Regions from separate parts of the Streptomyces sp. NPDC102402 genome, predicted to be linked through region 3. Evidence: riboswitches for the same ligand, from Rfam matches in the RefSeq annotation. Region 3 holds a riboswitch; each other region holds the start of a gene.
What was found. Region 3 has a riboswitch for cobalamin ahead of ACIRJR_RS15170 (ABC transporter substrate-binding protein). Riboswitches for the same ligand answer to the same signal wherever they lie in the genome.
Positions count from the first base shown of each region.

Region 1 (3,263 bases), on a different contig from region 3:
GTGTGCCAGGGTTGCGGGTATGGATCGGCAGTCTGAGAGCCCGGAACTCTGGGCGTTCCTGGAGTCCCTGCACTGCGGCGACATCCTGTCCGGCACCGTCGCGGCGGTCGAACGGTTCGGGGTCTTCGTGGCCCTGGACGACGGGCCTGATCATCCCACCCTGCCCGGTGTCGGGTTCCTCGGTATCCCCGAACTGTCCTGGCGGCGCTTCGATCATCCCACCGATGTTGTTCAGGTGGGGCAGCGTGTCGCCTGCGAGTTCCTTGGGTTCGACACCTACAACGCCGAGGCCAGGCTGTCCTTGAAGGCACTGGAGCGCGACCCCTTCCAGGATTTCGCCGAACGCACGGTGGGTGGCCAGGAATTCCGCGGGACGGTTGCGAAGGTGGTTCCCATCGGCATCTTCGTCGAGCTCGAGGACGGAATCTTGGGGCTGGTCCCGTCCAGAGAGATCGACGGGCGCCCTGCGGCGGGTCCGGCAGAGGGCTTCGAGGTCGGAGATGAGATTGCCGTCGTCGTCCGGGAAGTCGATCTGCCAGGCCGCCGGGTGTTCCTCTCCAGTCCGGAGAGCGGCCGGTACGCAGGGGGCGTGCTGCCCACGTGACGGCCTCCGTGCCCGGATCGTTGAGGTGAGCATGGGGCGGGGCGATCTCACAGATGCCGAGTGGGCACGGCCGCGGCCATCTCCTCCGGTCGGCAACGGGCGTTGTGGCAGGTGGCGGGATCGGTCGCGGGTTCCACGCCTGAGGAACACCGGGTCGCTGCCGGGCCGAGAGGCTCGGCGGTGCTGTGGAGGAGGGCGGGCGGCGGACGGTGGTCTGCTGCCCGCCCCGCTTGCGCTCCCCGCCGGACGGCCCCGGTGGCTCACGTCACGTCCCGGGGATCTGGACGGCGACGTCCGAGGAGCGCTCGACCCTCTATGGTGGCCGGTGCAGCTGGTTCGCCCTGCCCGCCAGGCAGACGCGTCGCAAGAGGGAACCCGGTGGGAATCCGGGACTGCCCCGCAGCGGTGAGTGGGAACGACCGCCGTCAAGAGCACTGGATCCGGACGGATCCGGGAAGCGACGGCCAGTAGGAGTCTGCCCCGGCAGATGTGCCCGCGAGTCCGAAGACCTGCCCGTTGCCCGTACGCGACCACTCGCGTACGGATATCCCGGTGACCTCGTGGGCGGGTCGGCGTACATACCAGGCAGAACCTCACGCCGAGGGCGTGCACGTGTTCCGTCCGGTGCGTCATCCCTTCGCGTCCGTGTCCTGTCTCCGGGATCTCAAGGAGTCATCTCGCGAAGGAGATTTCCGTGACAGCGAAGCCCGCGGCCGCGGCGGCACGAGCCACCGTGTACGGCTACCCCCGCCAGGGCCCGAACCGGGAACTGAAGAAGGCCATCGAGGGCTACTGGAAGGGCCGGATCACCGCCGCCGCCCTCCAGGAGACGGCAGCCGGACTGCGCCGGTCCAACTGGCGGCAACTGGCGGATGCCGGCATCCATGAGCTCCCCACAGGAGACTTCTCCTACTACGACCACGTCCTGGACACCAGCGTCATGGTCGGCGCCGTCCCGCAGCGGCACCGCGAGGCCGTCCACGCCGACTCTCTCGACGGCTACTTCGCGATGGCGCGCGGAACCCAGGACGTCGCCCCGCTGGAGATGACCAAGTGGTTCGACACCAACTACCACTACCTCGTGCCCGAGCTCGGCCCGGACACCGTCTTCACCGCGGACTCCTCCAAGCAGGTCTCCGAGCTCAAGGAAGCCCTCACGCTCGGACACACCGCCCGGCCCGTGCTCATCGGCCCTGTCACCTACCTTCTGCTCGCCAAGCCCGCACCCGGAGCACCGGCCGACTTCGAACCGCTCACCCTTCTGGACCGCCTCCTGCCGGTGTACGAGGAGGTGCTCGCCGATGTCCGCGCCGCCGGTGCCGAGTGGGTGCAGCTCGACGAGCCCGCTCTGGTCCAGGACCGCACATCCGCCGAGCTGAACGCCGCCGCACGCACCTACCGGGACCTCGGCGCCCTCACCGACCGCCCCAAGCTGCTCGTCGCGTCCTACTTCGACCGGCTCGGCGAGGCTCTCCCTGTTCTGGCGAAGGCCCCGGTCGAGGGCCTGGCGCTGGACTTCACCGGCGCGGCCGCAGCCAACCTCCGGGACCTCGCCGCCGTCGGCGGGCTCCCGGGAAAGAGGCTCGTCGCCGGTGTCGTCAACGGACGCAACATCTGGATCAACGACTACGAGAAGTCCCTGGCCACCCTCGCCACGCTCCTCGGCCTCGCCGACCGGGTCGATGTAGCCGCGTCCTGCTCCCTGCTGCACGTCCCCCTGGACACCGCGCCGGAGAAGGACATCGACCCGCAGATCCTGCGCTGGCTCGCCTTCGCCCGGCAGAAGACCGCCGAGATCGTCACCCTGGCCAAGGGGCTGTCCCAGGGCACCGGCGCGGTGACCGCCGAGATCGCCGCCAACCGCGCCGACCTCGCCTCCCGCTCCGACTCTCCTGTCACCCGCGATCCGGCAGTACGGGCCAGGGCCTCCGCGATCACCGACACCGACGGCCGCCGCTCCCAGCCCTACGGCGAGCGGGCCGCCGCCCAGCGCGCACACCTCGGCCTCCCCCTGCTGCCGACGACCACCATCGGCTCGTTCCCGCAGACCGCCGAACTGCGCACCGCCCGCGCGGACCTGCGGACCGGACGCATCGACACCGCCGGATACGAGGACCGCATCAAGGCCGAGATCGGTGACGTCATCGCCTTCCAGGAGAAGACCGGCCTGGACGTCCTGGTCCACGGTGAACCCGAGCGCAACGACATGGTGCAGTACTTCGCGGAGCAGCTGACGGGGTACCTCGCCACGCAGCACGGCTGGGTCCAGTCCTACGGCACCCGCTACGTCCGCCCGCCGGTCCTGGCCGGCGACGTCTCCCGCCCCGAACCGATGACGGTGCGCTGGACGACGTACGCCCAGTCGCTCACCGGCCGGCCCGTCAAGGGCATGCTCACCGGCCCGGTCACCATGCTCGCCTGGTCCTTCGTCCGCGACGACCAACCTCTGGGCGACACCGCCCGCCAGGTCGCACTCGCACTGCGCGACGAAGTGAACGACCTGGAACACGCGGGCACCTCGGTCATCCAGGTCGACGAGCCCGCTCTGCGCGAGACCCTGCCCCTGCGTGCGGCCGACCACGCCGCCTACCTGGCCTGGGCGACCGAGTCGTTCCGGCTCACCACCAGCGGCGTACGGCCGGACACCCAGGTCCACACC
Region 1 covers NZ_JBIWKR010000009.1:245,868-249,130, reverse strand. The annotation lists gene ACIRJR_RS25665 (S1 RNA-binding domain-containing protein) at 20-604, shown strand; cobalamin riboswitch at 920-1,136, shown strand; gene metE (5-methyltetrahydropteroyltriglutamate--homocysteine S-methyltransferase) at 1,299-3,263, shown strand, end outside.
Region 1: it holds a riboswitch for cobalamin, as region 3 does, so the genes downstream of both, metE (5-methyltetrahydropteroyltriglutamate--homocysteine S-methyltransferase) here and ACIRJR_RS15170 (ABC transporter substrate-binding protein) in region 3, are expected to answer to the same signal.

Region 2 (3,263 bases), on a different contig from region 3:
GCCCGAACGACACGTCCTGGGACACGGACGCGGCGAACAACTGGTCATCCGGATCCTGGACCACCAGCTGGACCGTCGTGCGCAGCCGGGTCAGTCCCTTGCGGTCGTACGAGACCGGCCGGTCGTCGACGGTCAACTGGCCCGTCTTCGGGCGCAGTCCACCGCTCAGGAGCCGCATCAGCGTGGTCTTGCCGCTGCCGTTCCTGCCGAGCAGCGCGAGCGCGCGCCCTTCACACACCTCGAAGTCGAGGCCGCTGAGCACGACGGGACCGTCCTCGTACGCGAAGGACGCGCCCCGCAGGGCGAGGAGCACGGGATCGCTCATGACAGCAGCCTTTCCAGGGCGAAGGTCAGGGCGGTGAGGGCCGCGAGCAGTGTCACGCTTGCGGCCGTGAACCGGACGGAGATCCGGGCCTCGGGCACCAGGACGCGCAAGGTGCCGTCGTATCCGCGCCCGGCCAGCCCCGACTGGAGCCGTGCCGCCCGGTCGAAGGCCCTGACGAAGGCGGTGGCCCCCAGCCCGGCCAGGGAACGCCAGGAAGCCGCCCGGGTGGTGTGGCCGAGCCGGGCCGCCTGGGCCTCCCGGATCCGCCGCACCGAGTCGAGGAGCAGGAAACTCATGCGGTAGGTCACCAGGGCGACGTCCACCACCGCCGCGGGCACCCCTGCCCCTACCAGGCGGGGCAGCAGGTCGGACATCGGCGTGGTGAAGGCGAACAACAGGACACCGAGTGACGCGGCCGAGGTGCGCAGCAGCAGCCCGCCGGCACGGACCGGACCTCCGTCGGCCAGGCCGACGAGCCCTTCGGGCCCGCCGACCTGTACGAGGAGTGTCGCCGCCCCGGTGACGCAGAAGCCCAGCGGCACCCGGTACGCCCGCCACAGGTGGCGGGCCGTCACACCCGCCGGACCCAGGAGCAGGACGACCGCGGTGAGGAGGACCAGGGCGGCCCCGGGCCACGGCGGCAGCGAGATCGCCAGCACCGTGAGTCCCAGGCCGAGCACGGCCTTGTCGAAGGGGTGGCGGCGGCGCCAGCGACTGCTGTGCGCCGCCGCGTCGATCGGCAGCACGCGCGCTCAGGCCCCCCGCGCGGAGGTCTCCCCGGTCCCGGAGGGGGCATCCCCGCCGCCCTGTGGTGTCCCCGCGCGCGGTTCGCCCTGCCGGCGCCCGCGCCGCAGACCGAAGTAGTAGGCGAGGACCCCCGCGCCGAGTGCGGCCTGGAGGGCGAACAGCGCCGACTCGATCTCTCCGGAGGGCGGTTCGTACAGCGGGGAGAACCAGGGTTCGTAGTCAGGGGCGATCTCGGTGATCGCCGTCTCCGCCTGGGCGTCCGCACCGGCGAACGGCTCCTCCTTGCCGTCGCCCAGGCCGAGGACGAGCGGCAGGACGGCCAGGGCGGCCACGACGAGCAGCAGAAGGGCGTTGATCTTCGTGTTCTTGTTCATCGGGCCACCGCCTCGGTCTTCTCGTCCGCTCCGGTCCTGGCCCGCCTGCCGGCGAGGAACACGCCGAGCCGGGTCAGATCTCCCTTGCTGGACTGCACGAGGAGCCGCATCACCAGCACGGTCAGGAGCCCCTCGCTCACCGCGAGCGGGATCTGGGTGACCGCGAAGATGGAGCCGAACTTCCCGAGCGCCCCGAGGAACCCGGTGCCCGGGTCCGGGAAGGCGAGCGCGAGCTGGACGCTGGTGACGCAGTAGGTGGACAGGTCGGCGACGAACGCGGCGAAGAAGACCGCGACCATCAAGCGCACGCCGTACAGGCGCAGCAGCCTGAACACCGCGTAGCCGGCCCAGGGCCCGACGATCGCCATGGAGAAGACGTTGGCACCGAGCGTGGTCAGGCCGCCGTGCGCGAGCAGCAGTGCCTGGAACAGCAGGGTGATGGTGCCCAGGACCGCCATGATCGGCGGCCGGAACAGGATGGCGCCCAGCCCCGTGCCCGTGGGGTGGGAACAACTTCCGGTGACGGAGGGGATCTTCAGGGCGGACAGGACGAAGGTGAAGGCTCCGGAAGCGCCCAGGAGCAGGGTGCTCTCAGGATTCTCCCGGACCTCACGTGTGAGTGACCGGACTCCGTGGACGACGAACGGCGCGGACGCGACACCCCAGGCGATCGCGTGCGCCGGAGGCAGAAAACCCTCGGCTATGTGCATGGCTCAGCAGACCCTCTCCAGCACCTCGTGGATGGTTGAAGTGCCTTGGCCGGTCTCCTGGCTGACGGGTGACACCGCCCGGCTCCGCCTTCCCGGGTCACAAGGACCCAGTGGCTGCCCGCGAGGGCCGGAGCCGGACTTCCCGATCACAGTGGCGAGGGCCGCACCGGCATCACACCGGATTTCCCGTTCACCAAGGCGTGGTGACAGTAGTGCCAGGTGGGGGGCGATGACAAGCGCGCCCAGCCGCCCGCGGCCGTGGAAGCCCACCGCCGCGACCGGCCCCGCCGGGGCCGCCGCACGGCGGGCGCGGCGGGGCCGGAGCGGCCCCGCCCGCCCCTGGCCCGGCCTGTACCCGCCGGCAGCTCCACGCACGTCTCCGCGTCGGGGACCCCCGCCGCGGAGACGGCTCAGGCGCTGTGGACGGACCCACCTTCCCGAAGAGGTGGCCGGCGGTTCACGCCGTGTGCGACAGCATCTCCCCCCGGACGGGGTCGGCGTAGGGCAGCCGGTGGCCGTACCTCTCCAGTTCGTCCAGCGCGGCGTGCGTCATCCGGGACAGTTCGTTGCCGAGCGACCCCGCGATGTGCGGAGTGAGCAGGACGTTCGGGAGGTCGTAGAGGGGCGAGTCCGCCGGCAGGACCTCCGGTTCGGTCACGTCGAGCACCGCGTCGAGCCGCCCCGACAGCAGCTCGGCGGTCAGCGCGGCCGTGTCGACCAGCGAGCCCCGCGCGGTGTTGATGAGTGTGGCACCGTCCGGCAGCAGCGCGAGCCGCCTCCGGTCGAAGAGGTCCCGGGTCTCCGGCAGCTCGGGAGCGTGGATGGTCACCACATCGCTGGAGCGCGCCAGTTCGTCGAGCGACACCGCGTGTGCGCCCAGCGCTGCCGCCCCGGCCTCGTCCAGATACGGGTCGTACAGCAGCACCCGCAGGTCGAAGGGGCGCAGCAGCTCGATCACCCGCCGCCCGATCCGGGACGCCCCGACGATCCCGACCGTACGGCCGTAGTTGCCCGCGTCGCCGATGACGTCGAGGGCGTTCGTCCGGGCGCGCCGGACGCCGTACTCCCGCTGGGCGGCCAGGACCCGCTTCCCGGCGAAGAGGATCG
Region 2 covers NZ_JBIWKR010000006.1:187,005-190,267, forward strand. The annotation lists gene ACIRJR_RS20040 (energy-coupling factor ABC transporter ATP-binding protein) at 1-325, opposite strand, end outside; gene cbiQ (cobalt ECF transporter T component CbiQ) at 322-1,071, opposite strand; gene ACIRJR_RS20050 (energy-coupling factor ABC transporter substrate-binding protein) at 1,078-1,446, opposite strand; gene ACIRJR_RS20055 (energy-coupling factor ABC transporter permease) at 1,443-2,156, opposite strand; cobalamin riboswitch at 2,186-2,391, opposite strand; gene ACIRJR_RS20060 (hydroxyacid dehydrogenase) at 2,614-3,263, opposite strand, start outside.
Region 2: it holds a riboswitch for cobalamin, as region 3 does, so the genes downstream of both, ACIRJR_RS20055 (energy-coupling factor ABC transporter permease) here and ACIRJR_RS15170 (ABC transporter substrate-binding protein) in region 3, are expected to answer to the same signal.

Region 3 (3,263 bases):
GACGACCACGACCGCCCCGGTCGACGCCCCCGAGGAGACGCCGAGGACGAAGGGGTCGGCCAGCGGGTTGCGCAGCAGCGACTGCATCACCGTGCCGCACACCGCGAGTCCGGCCCCGCACACCGCGGCGAGCAGCGTGCGGGGCATGCGCAGGTTCCAGATGATGCCGTCCCGGATCGGGCTCAGCCGTGTCCCGCCGACGCCCAGGTGCGAGGCCACCGCTGACCAGACGTCCGGCACCGAGATGCGGGCGGGCCCGATCGTGACGGCGACCGCGACGGACAGGAGCAACAGGGCGGCCCCGGCGCTCCACAGGAGACCGCCTCCCAGGAACCGGGCCCCGCCGGCCGGCCGGACCGCGTGCGGCATCTCCGTGCCCGTGTCCGGGGCGTGCTCGGTCTTCGTCACCCCGCGAGTCCGAACGATCGCAGCCCCGCCGCGACGCGCTCCACGCCCTCCACGGTCCGGACGGTCGGGTTCATCGCCTGACCGCTGAGCAGGACGTACCTCTTGTGCCGGACGGCGTCCATGTTCCTCGTGGCGGGGTTGGACTCCAGGAACTCGATCTTCTTCTCGGCGCTCTCGGCCGTCTGCGACCTGCGGGTCAGGTCTCCGATGACCAGGACGTCGGGGTCGCGGTCGGCGACGGTCTCCCAGTTGATCTGTGGCCATTCCTCGCGCGTGTCGTCGAAGACGTTCTTCGCGCCGACCTCCCCGGTGATGATGCCGGGTGCCCCGCAGCAGCCCGCCATGTAGGGAGCCTCGGAGTTGGCGAACCAGTAGAGGAGGGTGGCGTCCGATGCGTCGATGCCCTCGGTCGCCCTGTCGACGCGGTCCCGGAGACTCGCGACCAGTTTCTCGCCGCGCTCCGGTACGCCGAACACCTTCGCCAGGTCGCGTACTTCGTCGTAGACGGGGCTCATGGTCAGAGGCTCGGTACGGGAGCCGTCGCTGCTGCCCGTGTTGTCCTTGCCCATGCAGTCCGAGGGCGCGAGGTACGTCGGCACGCCCAGCTCATCGAACCGGTCGCGGGACGCCACACCGCCCGTGCCGAGGGTGGATTCGAACGAGGCGCTGACGAAGTCGGGTTCCTCGGCGAGGACCTTCTCGGAGGAGGGCTGGTTCCCGGCGATGCGCGCCACCGCGGACTCGTCCTTCTCCAGGCCTTTCATCACCGGGTCGGTCCACGTCGCGGTGGCGGCGATCCGGTCGGCGAGGCCCAGGGAGAGCAGGATCTCCGTCGATCCCTGGTTGAGGGAGACGGCGCGACGCGGTGCCGCGTCGACGGTCACCGTCCGGCCGCAGTTCTCCAGCGTCACGGGGAAGCCTTCCGCGGAATCCTCCCGCGCGGCGCCGTCGGACGCGCCCCCGTCGGGGCCGCAGGCGGCCAGAAGGACAAGTCCCGTGATGAGCAGGGCTGTTCGGCGTACGGCACTGGCTATGGGCAGCACAGGGTCCCTCGGCGTCTCTGGGCTCATGCGCGGAGCCCGCTACGGAGTTCCGCTCCCCTTCCGGGAGCGGGTGCCAGCAGGTCTTCGGACTCGGGTTCGTCCGGACGGAGCGCCTTCCCGGTGCACCCGTGGGTGTCCCAGTGGCCGTGGCCCCGCCCGTCCCCCTCACCGCTGCGCGTCAGCTCCGGATTCGCACCGGATTCCCTGACTCCACGTGGAGTGTGACTGGCGTCTGCAAGCTATCACGCGTCGCGGCGACGGCTTCGGGAGCCGTCGCCGCGAGGACGGGACCGCCTCGGCCCCTCCGTGCCGGCCGCCCGTCAGGCGGTCAGCGCTCGGGGTGAACCGATTCGCCGCCGTCGACCGGCGGCCTCCCGCTCCGGCGGGCGAGGACGGATGTCGTGCCCCAGTAGGCCAGCAGGACCGCGCGCAGGCCCAGGATCTCCAGGCGCTCCGTCAGACGGCCGCACGCCGTCGGCGCCCTGCGTGCCGGGCTCATCGGGCGCCCGCCGGGGAGGCGTTCCAGGGGCCGGCGGGATCGTCGTACGCGTCCGCGTAGCCCGGTCCGGCGATCGGCCAGTCGGCGAGCAGTTCCTCGGGAAGGGCGAAGGAGTCCGCGAGATCCCGGGCGTGGGTGGCGACGGCCCCGATCAGCTCCTCCCTGCTCTCCGCCAGCGCGTCGACCTGATCGCTCCTCAGAAAACCCGCGGCCAGCAGATCGCCGCTGTTGCGGGCCACCCACTCGACGGCGAACAGCCGCTCCAGCTCGCCCAGCCGCTCTCTGGCTGCCCCCTCGGGCAGCGCGGCGCGGGCGTCGGCGTACGCCTCGGCCGCCTGCCGGTAGGCGTACGCCTCCACCCCGCGCAGAGCGGGGCCCGAGGCCGCGTTCCAGCGTCCGAGGGTGTCGGCGGCGGAGGTCCGCTGCGCGCGCTCCCTGGCACGGGCGAACCAGATGTCCTGGACCCCGGCGAGGAGCCGCCCCAGGAAGCGGGGGTCGGCCAGGTCACCGGGGTGCGGGTCCAGGTCCGGGCCGTCCTCGGCGCAGGGGCCGGCGGCGAAGAGCATGTCGGCCGCCGCCTTCGCGTACAGGGCGATGTTGTCGCCCTCCGCGGTGATGGCCCCTTCCACGCCCGTGACGAGTTCGGTCATGCCGTTGTTCTCCAGCAGCGCCTGCGCGCCGCAGCGTTCACGGCTCTCGACGATCACCTCGCGGGCGCGCCACGTGATCCACGCCTTGGCCACGTCGACGAGTCGCGCCGCGTCCGGCCGCCCCTCCTCGTCCGTACCGGCCTCCCATCGCTCCTGTGCCCTGCGGTACAGCAGGCTCATGGCGAAGACCATGGCCATGGCGGAGGCGAGGGGCCCGTGGTGGGTGCGGTGGGCGTTGACCGGCACCGGCGGGGCACCACGGGTCCCGGAGATCAGCCGGTGACCGCCGTAGCGCACGGCGACCGCCAGAGTGGCACGGGCCGAACCGGCCGCACAGGCGCTCATGGAGATGCGTCCGGGGGTGACCCGGCTGATCGAGGTCAGGAAACGCCGCCGCCTGTCCCCCGGCCCGGTACGGAACTCCCCCTGGTCCTCGCCCGGCTCACCGGATCCCAGCAGGGCGTCACGCCCGACGAACAGCCGGTCGAACGAGGTCAGGCAGTGGTCCACGGGGCTGCCCATCCGGGCCGGGAGCTGCCGAACCCTGACGCCGGGAAGGGGCCGTACGTCATCGGTGAGCGGCACCAGGAAGAGGCGGACGCCGTGGTCGCCGCCGTCGGCGACGAGGCGCGCGGCGACCAGTCCGGACTTGGCCCCGCCCGC
Region 3 covers NZ_JBIWKR010000004.1:310,069-313,331, forward strand. The annotation lists gene ACIRJR_RS15165 (FecCD family ABC transporter permease) at 1-369, opposite strand, end outside; gene ACIRJR_RS15170 (ABC transporter substrate-binding protein) at 405-1,478, opposite strand; cobalamin riboswitch at 1,509-1,696, opposite strand; gene ACIRJR_RS15175 (hypothetical protein) at 1,780-1,950, opposite strand; gene ACIRJR_RS15180 (acyl-CoA dehydrogenase) at 1,947-3,263, opposite strand, start outside.